2 regions of the Sphingobium aquiterrae genome follow, and region 2 is predicted to be linked to the other one. Evidence: predicted binding sites of a transcription regulator. Region 2 holds the regulator's gene; the other holds the start of a gene.
The links. The regulator LexA, encoded in region 2, represses DNA repair genes until DNA is damaged. The targets are predictions, from matches to a motif close to GTTCCNCNCTTGTTCT.
Positions count from the first base shown of each region.

Region 1 (7,164 bases), on a different contig from region 2:
GGGCGGTGTAGCCGACATTGTCGAGATCATTATGCTTTCCGCCGGCGCGCACGCATTTCTGGGCGCTGGTCGCACGGTCATAGGGGCGCTTTTCAAGGCCGGTGAAGACATTCTTGAACGGCACCATACCCGCATTGACGAACATCAGCGTCGGGTCGTTATGCGGCACCAGCGGGGCCGATGGCACGACCTGGTGCCCGGCGCTGGCGAAATAGTCCAGGAAGGACCGGCGGATGTCGTTCGTTGATGTCATGCTGGCGAATTAGAGGGTCGCGCGCAGACTCTCAAGGGGGGCAAGCATTTCTGCGCGATTCCTGCACGGATCGGCGTGAATCTCTCCACATCCGATGCAAAAGGATCACCCGACCGGCGCGTCGATGCTGACAGGCGGCGTCGAAAACCAGCGCGGGCCGGCCTGCGTCATGTGGAAGCAGTCCTCCAGCCGCACGCCGAAACGGCCCGGCAGATAAAGGCCGGGCTCGTTGGAAAAGCACATGCCGGGCGCAAGCGGCGTCGTCTCGCCATGGACGAGGTTCACCGGCTCATGCCCCTCCAAGCCGATGCCATGGCCGGTGCGGTGGGACAGGCCGGGGAGATTATACCCCGGCCCATAGCCGAGCGACTGATAATAGGCGCGCACGGCGTCATCCACGGCGCCGGCCGGCGCGCCGAGTTTCGCGGCGGCGAACGCAACCTGCTGCCCCCTGGCCACCTCGTTCCAAACCTTGCGCTGCTCGGGCGTGGGATCGGCGCCGACGACGAAGGTACGCGACGTGTCCGACTGATAGCCTTCGACCGTGCAGCCGCAATCCATCAGGACGATGCTGCCCTTGCCCACCACCTGTGGCCTGGGCGAGCCATGGGGCAATGCCGCGTCCGGGCCGACGAGGATCAGGTTGAATTCGGTCTGTCCACCCAGGCGCCCGGTCGCGGCGTTCATCAATGCGCCAATGTCTTCCCGGGTCATGCCGACACGCACCTGCGGCACCGTCCAGCGATAAGCGGCGGTCGTGACATCGGCGGCGCGCTGCATCAGCGCGATTTCCGCCGCCGTCTTGCGCATCCGGCAGCCGCGCACCACCTGATCGGCCGACACCAGCGGCGCGCCCGGCAGCAATTGGCGCAGACCGTCGAAGGCGAAGAAGCGGGCCGTTTCCTCCACGCCGATCCGCGCGCGCGACAGGCCCCTTGCCTTCAGGAAGGCGGCGATGAGGGCAAAGGGGTTCTCATCCTCCTGCCAGACGCGGATGTCCGCTGGAATGCCGAGCGAGATCGCGACGGAGGGCTTCTCGAAAAAGGGCGTGACGACGATCGGATCGCCCTCCGCCGGGATCACCGCCGCCGTCAACCGCTCGCTGCGCCACCACTGGACGCCGGTGAAATAGATGAGGCTCGCGCCCGGCTCGATCAGCACGGCGCCGATGTCTGCCGCCTTCATCAGCGCCTGCGCCCGGGCGATGCGGGCCTTGCGCTCTTCGGGACCGATGGGCGTGACGGTGCCGGGCAGCGGCGGCACTTCCTCCATTACGCGTTCCGCCGCGAACAGGCGAGGCGACAGGCCGATCGCGCCGGCGCCTCCCAGAAGACCAAGGCCGGCAAGCATCGTTCGGCGATCAAAGCGTGTCATGCGGTCCTCGGCTGCGGGAGACAGGGTGCCTGCATATCGCGAGTTGGATGGCGCCGCCATGCCCCGTGGCATGATTGCGGCCCAGCATGAAAAGGAAGCCCATATTGCGCGCGCCAGAACGATAAAAGGCCCGCCGGCTGGAATGCGGCGGGCCTTTTCGGTTCATGAGGCAGCAGGGAGCGATCGCACCGCGGCACTGCGCTGTCTATACGGGCCGGCTGTACGGGCCAGCCATATGGACCAGCGCGGACATGCCGTCAGAGGTCGCCGTCCTCCGCCTCGCTGGAATCGGGGCCGGTCATCATCCCTTCGGCGACCGCTTCGGTCTTGCCACGGATCGCCTTTTCCAGGCGGTCGGCCATTTCGGGATGCTCCCGCAGAAATGTCTTCGCGTTCTCGCGCCCCTGGCCGATGCGGACCGAATCATAGGAGAACCATGAGCCGGATTTCTCGACAATGCCGGCCTTCACGCCCAGATCGAGCATTTCGCCGATCTTCGAGATGCCTTCGCCATACATGATGTCGAATTCCACCTGTTTGAAGGGCGGCGCGACCTTGTTCTTCACCACCTTCACGCGGGTCGTGTTGCCGACGATGTCGTCGCGATCCTTGATTTGGCCGGTGCGGCGGATGTCGAGCCGGACGGAGGCGTAGAATTTGAGCGCGTTGCCCCCGGTCGTGGTTTCCGGATTGCCGTACATCACGCCGATCTTCATGCGCAGTTGGTTGATGAAGATCACCATGCAGCGCGAGCGGGAGATGGAGCCGGTGAGCTTGCGCAGCGACTGCGACATCAGCCGGGCCTGAAGGCCGACATGGCTGTCGCCCATCTCGCCCTCGATCTCCGCACGCGGCACCAGCGCGGCCACCGAGTCCACCACCAGCACGTCGATGGCGTTGGAGCGGACCAGCGTATCCACGATTTCCAGCGCCTGCTCGCCGGTGTCGGGCTGCGATACGATCAGTTCATCGATGTCGACGCCCAGTTTCTTGGCATAGACCGGGTCGAGCGCATGTTCTGCGTCGACAAAGGCGGCGGTGCCGCCGCCGCGCTGCGCCTCGGCGATGACGTGCAGCGCGAGCGTCGTCTTGCCCGAGCTTTCCGGCCCGTACACCTCGATCACGCGGCCGCGCGGCAGGCCGCCCACGCCCAGCGCGATGTCGAGGCCCAGCGAGCCGGTCGAGATCGACTCGACCTGCATCGTTTCCTTCGAGCCCAGCCTCATCGCGCTGCCCTTGCCAAAGGCGCGGTCGATCTGGGCGAGCGCTGCCTCCAATGCTTTCTGTCTGTCCATGGTTCCCGTCTTCTTGTCGGCGTCGATCAGTTTCAGCATTGCGGTCATCGCATGGTCCCCTGTCAAGCGGCCGATGATGGCCAGAGGTGCGCCATGAGCGGCGCCTGCAATGCTATGTATTCCATTTGTTCACGTAGAACAAGTCAGGAACAAATTTTTCCTTCACCAACATGCGGCCGGTGCCGGAAGGGTCGCTTACTCCTTCAAAAGCTGGTCCAGCACGCGTTCGACCGTGCCGATGGTGAAGGGTTTGGCGATACTGGGATAGTGAGCGAGCGCAGTCGGCACATCGTCTGCATTGCCACCGGTCGCAAAGACAAAGGGAATGCCCCGCGCGCTCAGGATTTCCGCCACCGGCCAGCTTTTTTCGCCATGCAGGTTGCAGTCGAGAATGGCGGCATCGATCCCCTCCTCCTGCGCCGCCGCGCAACCGTCCGGCACGGTCGCGGCCAGCGCGTGCATGCGATGGCCCAGCGACTCGAGGAAATCCTCGATCATCATGCCGATCATGACCTCGTCCTCAACGACGAGGATGGATTTGCCCACGCGCCTGTGCCCCATGATCGGTGAAAGTCTCAACGGTTCGGTATCGCATCGATGCCGGATTGCCTAGGCCCCAGACCTCGATCGAAAGCAATATGATGCTGGAAACCTGTTACATCTTCGGGCGCACGGCCAACGCCTCCCGCGCCGCCTCGGCCAGTTGCGCGACCGAAAAGGGCTTGGGCAGGAAGGCGACATTGGCAAGGTCGATGGACTTGCGCAGCTGCTCCTCGGCATAGCCGGACATGAAGACCACCGGCAGCAGCGGATGGGTCTGCCGCGCCTGCGCGACCATGGTCGGCCCATCCATATTGGGCATCACCACGTCGGAGATCATGAGATCGATATGCTCGCCGCTGGCCAGCACCTGCAGCGCATGCTCGCCATCGGCGGCGGTCAGCACCTTATATCCCTGCCGCGTCAGCGCACGCTCGGCCACGGCGCGCACCATGTCCTCGTCCTCCACCACCAGCACCGTGCCGGTGCCCCAGGTTTCGGCGCGCTTTTCGGCCGCCTTGCGGGCCGGCTTCTCTTCTTCCACCAACGCGGCATAGACCGGCAGGTAGATGACGAAGCTCGCCCCGCGCCCCAGCTCGGATTCCGCGAAGATATAGCCGCCCGATTGCTTGACGATGCCATAGACGGTGGACAGGCCGAGGCCGGTGCCCTTGCCCAGTTCCTTGGTCGTGAAGAAGGGCTCGAAGATCTTGGCGAGAAGGTCGGGCGGAATGCCCAACCCGGTGTCGGACACCCGCATCGCGGTATAATCGCTCACCGGCAGGATTTCGTTGCGCATCTCCCGCACCTTGGCGGCGGGCACGGCATAGGTCTGGATGTTGACGGTGCCGCCATTGGGCATCGCGTCGCGCGCATTGACGCACAGGTTGACGATCACCTGTTCCAGCTGCCCCGGGTCCGCCCGCACCGCGCCCAGGCTGCGGCCGTGGCTCACCTCCAGCTTCACATTCTCGCCCAGCAGCCGGTTGAGCAGGCTGGAGACGTCCGCCACGATATCGGGCAGCTGCAGGATCTGCGGCCGCAACGTCTGCTGGCGGGAGAAGGCCAGAAGCTGGCGGGTCAGGCCGGCGGCGCGGTTGGAGTTGGACTTGATCTGCTGGATGTCGTCATAATCGCTGTCGCCCGGCGTGTGGCGCATCAGCATCAGGTCGCAATGGCCGATGATGGCGGTCAGGATATTGTTGAAATCATGCGCGACGCCGCCGGCAAGCTGGCCGATGGCCTGCATCTTCGTCGCCTGCGCCACCTGCCGCTTCAGCCGGCTTTCCTCGCCATTGTCCTTCAGGCTGAGCAGCACCGCCGCCTGCCCCAGCCCGCGCACGCCCGCCATGCTGAGCGCGACCGGCTCGTCCGGCTGCGCCCGCATCCGCACCGCAAGGTCGCCCGACATCTGCGGCCCCAGCGCATAGCGGCGCAAGACATCGGCCACCGCGGCCTGGTCTTCGCGCACCACGATGTCGCCGGGATAGGCGGGCTTCTCATCGGGCTGCAGGCCGGCCGCGCGCGCAAAGGCCCGGTTGACGAACAGCATCCGCCCGTCCCTGTCGGCCATGGCAAGGCCGAAGGGCAGCAGCGAAAGCAGCGTCTCGATATAGCTGAGCGCGGAATTGCCATCGCCGCCCGCGCCGCCGCTTTCGTCGTCGATCATGACGATCAGCATGGGGCCGTCGCTGCTCCCCTGCTTCAGCGGCACCTGGATGAGGCGCATGGGCACCAGGTTGCGCTCTTCCCGTGCGAAGAACACCCGCCCCTTGTCATCGACACGCAGGTAGGAGGCGAAGTCGCGACCGGAAAGATTGGCGTCCATCTTGCCGGCGGCGCGCTGCAGAAAGGCCGGATTGGCCGCGCGAATGCGCCCTTCCCCGCCGATCAGCACCGCCATGATCCCGGCTTCGGCCATCTGCATGCCGGCCTCGCCGCTCAGCATGCGGTTGAAATCGTCGATGATGCTGGCCTGGCGGATCGGCGTGAAGCGCCAGAGCAGGAAATCGTCGGCCCGGCCGGTGCGGGTCACATCCGCGTCCAGCCGCATCGCGCCGCGGGCGATGCCCTGCACATGCCCCTCGACATCGCGCCAGGCCGCACGCCCGGCGGCCGCGAGCCGCTCGGCATCGCTCGCCTCCAGCGGCAGGCCGGGAGGGGTGGGAAAGCCCGGGAACCATTCGCCGAACAGATCGCTCGCGCAGACCAGCCGGCCCGTCCGGTCGGTGACGGCGATCGCCATGTTGGAGGCATCGGCTGCGGTGCGCGCCACCGTCCAGTCGGGGATGGAATCGGCGACCGTCTCCGTTCGCGGGAACAGATGGGTGAACCAGATGCCCAGCGCCGCGATCGCGATCAGCATCGCGCCGAAGCCGGCGGCGAGCGCAGGCTCCCGCGTCGCCCACCAGATCAGCCCGGCGCTGATGGCCGCGGCGGCAAGCAGCATCGGCAACAGCGCGCGCATCTCCGGCCGCGCGGTGATCGCGACGATCTCGTCCTTCGAAGACGCCCTGACCACTATCTTGCTGTGTGACGCCATGGCGTCGCCATCCCCTCGCGTCTCAGTTCCCCGCGTCCCTGGCCCCTGCCGCAACGCACCGGCGCCGCCAACGGACCCGTCAGCCGCGATCAGCCGGCCGCCGCTTCTTCCATTGCGCTGTTTTCAAGGGCGTGGGCAATCCTCAATTTGCGCGCATGCCATTTGCGGGCCATGCGCGCGCGCCAGAACAGCATCGCGACGAAATAGCCGACCGCCGCTGTCGCGCAGGAAATGATCGCAAGGCCGAACAACATGGCCGGCGCCGCTTCGGAAAAGAGCCAGGCGCACCATTGCTGGATGGTCGCATGTTCGTTCACCAGCCCCATGAAGCCGGAGACGTCGGCGGTCCGCCCCAGGCAGAAATTGCCGATATAGACGGACGCCCACAGGATCAGCGGCGTCGTCGCCGGATTGCTGAGGAAGGTCATGGCCGCCGCGACGGGGATGTTCGCGCGGAAGGGCAGCGCCAGCAGCGCCGCGCCCGCGATCTGGATGCCGGGGATCAGCAGGAAGATGCCGACCAGCAGGCCCAATGCCACGCCGCGCGGCACCGACCGGCGGTTGAACCGCCAGAGCGAGGGTTCCAGCACCCGGTGCGCGACCGGCGCGAGGAAGCGATTATTCTCCAGCGATTCGCGGGTCGGGGCGTTGGCGTGCCACCAGCGGGTCAGACGATTGGTCATGGCCGATCACCCATCGCGGTTCAGCCCCTGTCCCGCAGGATGCGGGCCTGGTCGCGTTTCCAGTCGCGTTCCTTGATGGTCTCGCGCTTGTCGTGCGTCTTCTTGCCCTTCGCCAGCGCCAGCTCCACCTTCGCCCGGCCGCGGCTGTTGAAATAGATCGACAGCGGCACCAGCGTCATCCCCTGCCGCGCGACGGCACCGTGCATCTTGGCGATTTCCCGGCTGTGCAACAGCAGCTTGCGGGGCCGCTTGGGCTCATGATTATGGCGATTGCCATGGCTGAATTCGGGGATGTTGCTGTTGACCAGGAACACCTGGTCGCCCTTCACCTCGGCATAGCTTTCCGCGATGGAGCCCTCGCCAAAGCGCAGCGCCTTCACCTCCGTCCCCTGCAGCGCGATCCCTGCCTCGAACACGTCGTCGATGAAATATTCATAGCGCGCACGCCGGTTCTCGGCGACGATCTTCTTCTTGTCG
Region 1 is NZ_JBANFL010000004.1:11,973-19,136, reverse strand. It holds gene alaS (alanine--tRNA ligase) at 1-253, opposite strand, end outside; gene WFP78_RS05305 (M24 family metallopeptidase) at 359-1,627, opposite strand; gene recA (recombinase RecA) at 1,885-2,970, opposite strand; gene WFP78_RS05295 (response regulator) at 3,118-3,432, opposite strand; gene WFP78_RS05290 (hybrid sensor histidine kinase/response regulator) at 3,578-5,929, opposite strand; gene WFP78_RS05285 (DUF2062 domain-containing protein) at 6,094-6,687, opposite strand; gene smpB (SsrA-binding protein SmpB) at 6,708-7,164, opposite strand, start outside.
Region 1: recA (recombinase RecA) is a predicted target of LexA. The motif match lies at 3,058-3,073, and genes of this name have one in related genera.

Region 2 (7,164 bases):
ATCCACTGGCCATCGGCACGCGGGCGCAATAGGAGAAGCGTCATGATCCTCGTCATCGACAATTATGACAGCTTCACCTGGAACCTCGTCCATTATCTGATGGAACTGGGGGCAGAGGTCGAGGTGGTCCGCAACGACGCCATGTCGGCGGGACAGGCCATGTCTTCGGGCGCGCAGGCATTCCTGCTCTCCCCCGGCCCCTGCACCCCCAATGAAGCGGGGATCAGCCTGGATCTGGTCGCCGCCTGCGCCGAGGCGGGCAAGCCGTTGCTGGGCGTGTGCCTGGGCCATCAGGCGATCGGCCAGCATTTCGGTGGCAAGGTGGTGCGCGGCGGGCTGATGCACGGCAAGACATCCCCCGTCCGCCATGACGGCACCGGCCTGTTCAGGGGCATCCCCTCCCCCTTCATCGCGACGCGCTATCATTCGCTGATCGTGGAGGATATTCCGGACTGCCTGATCGTCAACGCGACCAGCGACGACGGATCGGTCATGGCCTTCCGCCATGCGACCCTGCCGATCCATTCGGTACAGTTCCACCCGGAAAGCATCGCCACCGAACATGGGCATGAGATGCTGGCCAATTTCATGACGCTGGCCGGCATGAAGGTGCGCGAACGCGCCTGACGTGAGCGGGCGATAGGGGCGACCGATAACCGCCCTGCCTCTCAACTCGCCTTCCCCCCTCGACTCGGGCGGCCTGCTGTGGCTAAGGCCGCGCCATGGCTCTTCTTCCCGACCCGTCCCGACCGCTCGATGCGGACGAAGCCGCGGCAGCCTTTGCGGCATTGCTCGACGGCACCCCGTCCGATGAGGAGATCGCCGCCTTCCTGATCGCCATGAGCGAGCGTGGGGAGACCGCGACGGAGATCGCCGCCGCCGCGCGGGCCATGCGCGCGCGGATGATCGCCATTGCCGCCCCGCCCGGCGCCATCGACGTTTGCGGCACCGGCGGCGACGGGCACCATACGCTGAACGTGTCCACCGCCGTCAGCCTGGTGGTTGCCGCCTGCGACGTGCCGGTCGCCAAGCATGGCAACCGCGCGGCATCGTCCAGGGCGGGCGCGGCCGATACGCTGGAGGCGCTGGGCCTCGACCTCACAAAGGCGGCGGCGCGCGCCGAGCGCAGCCTTGCCGATATCGGCATCTGCTTCCTCTTCGCGCAGGATCACCATCCGGCGCTGAAACGGCTCGGCCCCATCCGCAGGGCGATCGGCCGTCGCACCATCTTCAACCTGATGGGGCCGCTCGCCAATCCCGCCGGGGTCCGCCGGCAACTGATCGGCATCGCCCGCCCGGCCTATGTGCCCATTTACGCGGAGGCATTGTGCGAACTGGGCGTCGACCGGGCGATGGTCGTTTCGGGGGACGAGGGGCTGGACGAACTGTCGCTCGCGGGCGGCAATGACATTGCGGACGTGACCGCCGACGGCATCGTGGCGATGCGTCGCTGGTCCGCCGTCGATGCGGGCCTGCCGACCCACCCGCTGGACGCCATTCGCGGCGGCGACCCCGCGCATAATGCCGCGGCTCTGCGCGCGCTGCTGCTCGGCGAACCGGGCGCCTATCGGGATGCGGTGATTTTCAATGCCGCCGCCGCCCTTGTCGTCGCCGGGGCCGCGCACGATCTGCGTGAAGGCGCGGAGGATGCCGCCGAAGCCATCGACAAGGGCCTTGCCAACGCGCTGCTCAATTGCTGGATTGCCTATCAATGACCAACAAGCTGACCGAAATCTGTGCCTTCAAGCGCGAGGACGTGGTGCGCCGCAAGGCCGCGACCACCGTCGCGTCCCTCCATGCCCGCGCATCCGAACAGAGCATGCCCCGCGGCTTCCGCATGGCGCTGGATGCGGCCGCGCGCTCGGGCTACGGCCTGATCGCGGAGATCAAGAAGGCAAGCCCTTCCAAAGGATTGATCCGCCCGGACTTCGATCCGCCGGCCCATGCCGTTGCCTATCAGGCGGCGGGCGCGGCCTGCCTATCGGTGCTGACCGACATGCCCTATTTCCAGGGGCATGACGATTATCTGATGGCGGCGCGTTCCGCCTGCGCCCTGCCGGTACTGCGCAAGGATTTCATGGTCGATCCCTGGCAGGTGCTGGAATCGCGGGCCATCGGCGCCGACGCCATCCTCATCATCGTCGCCGCGCTGGACGACGGGCAGATGGCCGAAATCGAGGATGCCGCGCTCGGCCTCGGCATGGATGTCCTGGTCGAGGTGCATGATGCGCAGGAACTGGAACGCGCGCTCAAGCTGCGCTCGCGCCTGATCGGCGTCAACAACCGCGACCTGCGCGACTTCACGGTCGATTTCGCCCGCACCTACGAACTGGTCGGCCATGCGCCGCAGGGCTGCACCTTCGTCGCCGAAAGCGGCCTTGGCTCCCATGCCGATCTGGATGCGATGGCCCGGCATGGCGTGCGCTGCTTCCTGGTGGGCGAGGCGCTGATGCGGCAACCCGATGTGGAGGCCGCGACCCGACTGTTGCTGACCGGCGCATGAGTAAACTCACCCATCTCGACGCGGACGGGGCGGCCCGCATGGTCGATGTGTCGGCCAAGGCGACCACGGTGCGGGAAGCGACCGCCACCGGCCGCATCGAGATGAGCGCCGAGGCCACCAGCGCCATCGCCCAGGGACTTGTGCAGAAAGGCGATGTGCTGGCCGTCGCGCGAGTGGCCGGTATCATGGCGGCCAAGCAGACCGCGACCCTGATCCCGCTGTGCCATCCCCTGCCGCTGAGCGGCGTCACCGTGGACTTCACGCTGGACGGCACGGGCGTCGCTGTTTGCGCGACTGCCCGCACGGCCGCGCAGACCGGCGTGGAGATGGAGGCGATGACGGCCGTGTCCGTCGCGCTGCTCACCATTTACGACATGGCCAAGGCATTGGACAAGGCCATGGTGATCGGCGGCGTGCGCCTGATCGCGAAGTCGGGCGGAAAATCCGGCGACTGGCGCGCGCCGGCATGATGGACGGGACGGCCATGCCATGGGCCTGATGCCGGTCGCGCAGGCGCAGGCCCGCCTCCTTTCGCTGGCCGCGCCGCTGCCCGCCGAAGAGATGCCGCTCGGCGACTGCATCGGCCGCTGGCTGTCGCAGGATGTCCTTGCCCGCCGGGACCAGCCCTGGGCCGATCTTTCGGCGATGGACGGCTATGCGGTGCGCGCGGCCGACTTGCCGGGGCCATGGCGCATGATCGGCCAGAGCGCCGCGGGCGGCGCCCTGCCTCCCCCCATCGGTGCTGGCGAAGCGGTGCGCATCTTCACCGGCGCGCCGCTGCCGCCGGGTGGCGATTGCATCGTCGTGCAGGAAGATGTCGCCCGCGCCGGCGATGTCGTGACACTGACCGGCGAAGGACCGGCGACGGCCGGCAAGCATGTCCGCCCCAAAGGGTCCGATTTTCGCGAAGGGCAGCCCCTGCTCGCCGCCGGCGATGCGCTCACCCCCGCCACGCTCTCGCTGGCCGTGCTGGCGGGCCATGGCACATTGCCCGTGCGGCGGCGGCCCCGTGTCGCGCTGATATCCACAGGCGACGAGCTGGTGCCACCCGGCGCGCCCGTGCCGGCGGGCAAGCTGCCCTCTTCCAATGCCGTGATGCTGCGCGCCATGCTCGCCGCGCTCCCGTGCGATGTCGAGGATCTGGGCATCGTGCGCGACGATCTGCCGGCGCTGACCGCCGCCTTTGCCGCCGCAAGCCGCGCCGATGTCGTCGTGACCACGGGCGGCGCGTCGGTTGGCGATCACGACCTTGTTCGCCCCGCCTTCGAAGCGGCCGGCGGCACGCTGGATTTCTGGCGGATCGCGATGCGGCCGGGCAAGCCGCTGATCGCCGGCACAAATGGTCCCTGCATCTTCCTGGGCCTGCCGGGCAATCCGGTTTCCGCCTTCGTCACGGGCACCTTGTTCCTGATGCCGCTGCTCCGCCATCTGTCGGGCTGCGCGCAGCCGCTGCCCTTGTCGCGCACGGCTCGATTGGGCGAAGACATGCCGCCGGTGACGGTGCGCGACGATTATGTGCGCGGCCGCAGCGACGGCGACCGGGTATGGCCGCTGCCGGTGCAGGACAGCGCGGCGACGCGGATGCTGGCGATGGCCGATTGCCTGATCCTGCGCCCGGCCAACGGGTGGCCGGCCCCCGCCGGAGAGCCGGTGACGATCATCCCCATCCGCTGATGCGACCACAAGAAAAGGGGCCGCGAAGGCGACCCCTTTCCCTTGTGCGAAGGCGCTTCAATGCTGCTGGCCGCGGCCGGGCGCCTTGTCCTGCCGACGCTCGTCGCCCATCTGGCCCTGCTTGCCTTCCTGTTCCTGCTGGCGATTGCGATCGGCGCTGCCCTGCTGGCCCCGGCGCTGCTCCTTGCCCGGATTCTGTTTCTGCTGGTTCGCCATGTCACTCTCCTCATCTGTCCTCTCTTGCGGGGACGGTGGAAAAACCGGAAGCGGGTCGCTTCGTTCCCCCAAAAGCGACGAACCGCTGAACGCTTGACTTGCCCCCTTGTGTTTCCTAAGTGTTCCCCATCCGTTCCAATGATGGTGATAAACATGCTCACGGCCAAGCAACAGGAACTGCTCAGTTTCATCCACCGCCGGCTGGAGGAAGACGGCGTGTCGCCTTCGTTCGAAGAGATGAAGGAGGCGCTCGATCTTCGCTCCAAATCGGGCATTCATCGCCTGATCAGCGCGCTGGAGGAACGCGGCTTCATCCGGCGCCTGCCCAACCGCGCGCGCGCGCTGGAGGTGGTCAAGCTTCCGGACGCGCTGGATCGCGCGCACAAGGCGCCTGCCATTCCGTCCATCGCGCCTGCCGCGCCGCGCATTCCGATGGCCGCCAACGATGTGGTCGAAATCCCCCTGCATGGCCGGATCGCCGCGGGCATGCCGATCGAGGCGATGGAGGGGCAGAACATGCTCTCCGTCCCCGCCGCGCTGCTGGGCGCGGGCGACCATTATGCGCTGGAAGTCTCCGGCGATTCCATGATGGAGGCCGGCATCCTGGACGGCGACTTCGCGCTGATCCAGCGGACGGATGTGGCGCGCGACGGGCAGATCGTCGTCGCACTGATCGACGACAGCGAAGCGACGCTCAAATATTTCCGCCGCCAGGGGCAGCAGGTCCGGCTCGATCCGGCCAATGGCGCTTATGAGCCGCAGATTTACGACGCCCGTCAGGTCCGCATCCAGGGCAAGCTAGCGGGATTGCTGCGCCGCTATAACTAGGGGATCATGGGCAAAAGTGGGAACCGGTTTTGCGCAAAAGGCGATGCGACAACAAGACTGAGCGCACGCGCCCTGCGTCAGATGTAACGCAGCGCGGCTCTGGAACCGATATCGACATTGCCCCAGTGCGGGCCTGCAAAGCGTTGAAACGAGGCATGGGCCTCGTTTCAAGCTCTGTGCGCCGGTGCTCGAAAATCACCCTTTTGCCCTGCGGTCGTCTGCGACGACGGCTCCATCCGAGTTGAAGGGCGGTTGTTCCTGAGCGGATATGGGCCGCTCACCGGTGCCCGGTGCCGGCGAGGGTTCGCCTTTCCTGAACCGTTTCAATGCCCGGGCGCGACAGTTGTGGAGACGGGCCCCGAAGACGGGATGTTCCCGGGCGATCTGGCGCGCTTACGATAGAAAGGCCGCGCGATCCATGGGTGCGCGTCGCCCTGCTGCCTGACGGTGCTCACCCTGCCCTGACGCAGGAACAGCGCCACGCCGCCGCTGCGTGACAGCGCCCAGCGGTCCAGCTTCAGCCAGCCGGGGCGGCAGGCGCGCGGAAGCCCGCGATCGCTGACGACGATGTCCGCCATGGCACAGGCGCGGATCAGCGCGCCGGCATCGACATGGGTCGCGCTGCGCGTGGCGAGCAGGCGCCAGCCCCGCCCCGCGCCGTCCTTCACCGTCACGGCGCACAGGTCCGGGTTGCAACGCGCCCGGTCGAGCGTGGCGAGCGCCTGCATTTCCCCTTCCTCCCCCGCCGCTTCGCTCAGCGTATCGCGGACATAGTCGCCCGCCCGGTCGCGCAGCGTCGCCATGCCGCCCGGCGTGCGGATCGCAAGATGGCGGCCGTCGCCTGTCACCAGGATATCGGGCGCCGGGGCGAATGCCATCAGCAGCGCGCCCATCAAGGCCGGCGCCAACCCAAGCCATCGCAGCCGGCCGCGCCAGAGCAGGCACCAGAGCAGCCCCGCCATCGTCACGGCGAAAACCCAGCCGGGAAAAGGCGCCGCCAGCGCGACCGCCCCCGGCAAGGCGGCGACCATATGGGCGATGGCCAGCAACAGCGACAACGCCTTGCCCACGATCCACCATGCCGGCGCGCCCAGCCCCGCCACATCCAGCAGCAGGGCTATCGCCTCGAACGGCATGACGACGAAGGTGGTGAGCGGAATGGCGACAAGATTGGCCAGCGACCCCAGCATGCCCGCCCTGTGAAAATGGAACAGCGCGATCGGCGCCAGCACCAGTTCCACGGCCGCGCCCGTCAGCAGCAGGCCAAGGATATTCCGCCCGAACTTGCGTATCCAGCCTTCGTCACGCGCCATCGTCAGCGCGCGGAACCAGCGCATTTCGGACAAGGCAATGATGGCGGTCACGGCCGCAAAGCTCATCTGGAAGCTGGGGCCGACAAGCGCATCGGGCCAGAAGATCAGGACGAATATGGCACCCGCCGCGACAAGCCGCAGCGTGATCGCCTCCCGCCCCAATGCCAGCGCCCCGAGCACCAGCAGCGCGGCCACGCATGATCGCACCGTGGGCACCTCCGCGCCCGTCAACAGCGTATAGCCGATGCCCGCCAGCGCGCCCGCCCCCGCCGAGATCAGCATCAGCGGCGCATGCAACGCCAGTCGCGGCGGCAGCGCCAGCAGCCGGAAGACGATGAAGATCGCCGCGCCGACCAGCGCCGTCACATGCAGGCCGCTGATCGACAGCAGATGCGCCAGGCCGCTGCGCCGCATGGCATCGGCATCCGCCTCGCTGATCGCGCCCTGATCGCCCGTGGCCAGCGCAGTGGCGATGCCCCCCTCGCCACCCGACAGCCGGGTGCGGATATGCTCGGACAGGCGCTGCCTGACCGGCGCGACGGTGGAGGCCGCCGGGCGCTCCACCAGCACCGGCGGCACCGCCCGCCCCGTCGCCCCGATCCCCATGAAATAGGCGCGCGCCGCAAAATC
Region 2 is NZ_JBANFL010000005.1:132,833-139,996, forward strand. It holds gene WFP78_RS07115 (anthranilate synthase component II) at 43-627, shown strand; gene trpD (anthranilate phosphoribosyltransferase) at 723-1,715, shown strand; gene trpC (indole-3-glycerol phosphate synthase TrpC) at 1,712-2,503, shown strand; gene moaC (cyclic pyranopterin monophosphate synthase MoaC) at 2,500-2,973, shown strand; gene WFP78_RS07135 (molybdopterin molybdotransferase MoeA) at 2,993-4,177, shown strand; gene WFP78_RS07140 (hypothetical protein) at 4,235-4,393, opposite strand; gene lexA (transcriptional repressor LexA) at 4,547-5,221, shown strand; gene WFP78_RS07150 (ComEC/Rec2 family competence protein) at 5,545-7,164, opposite strand, start outside.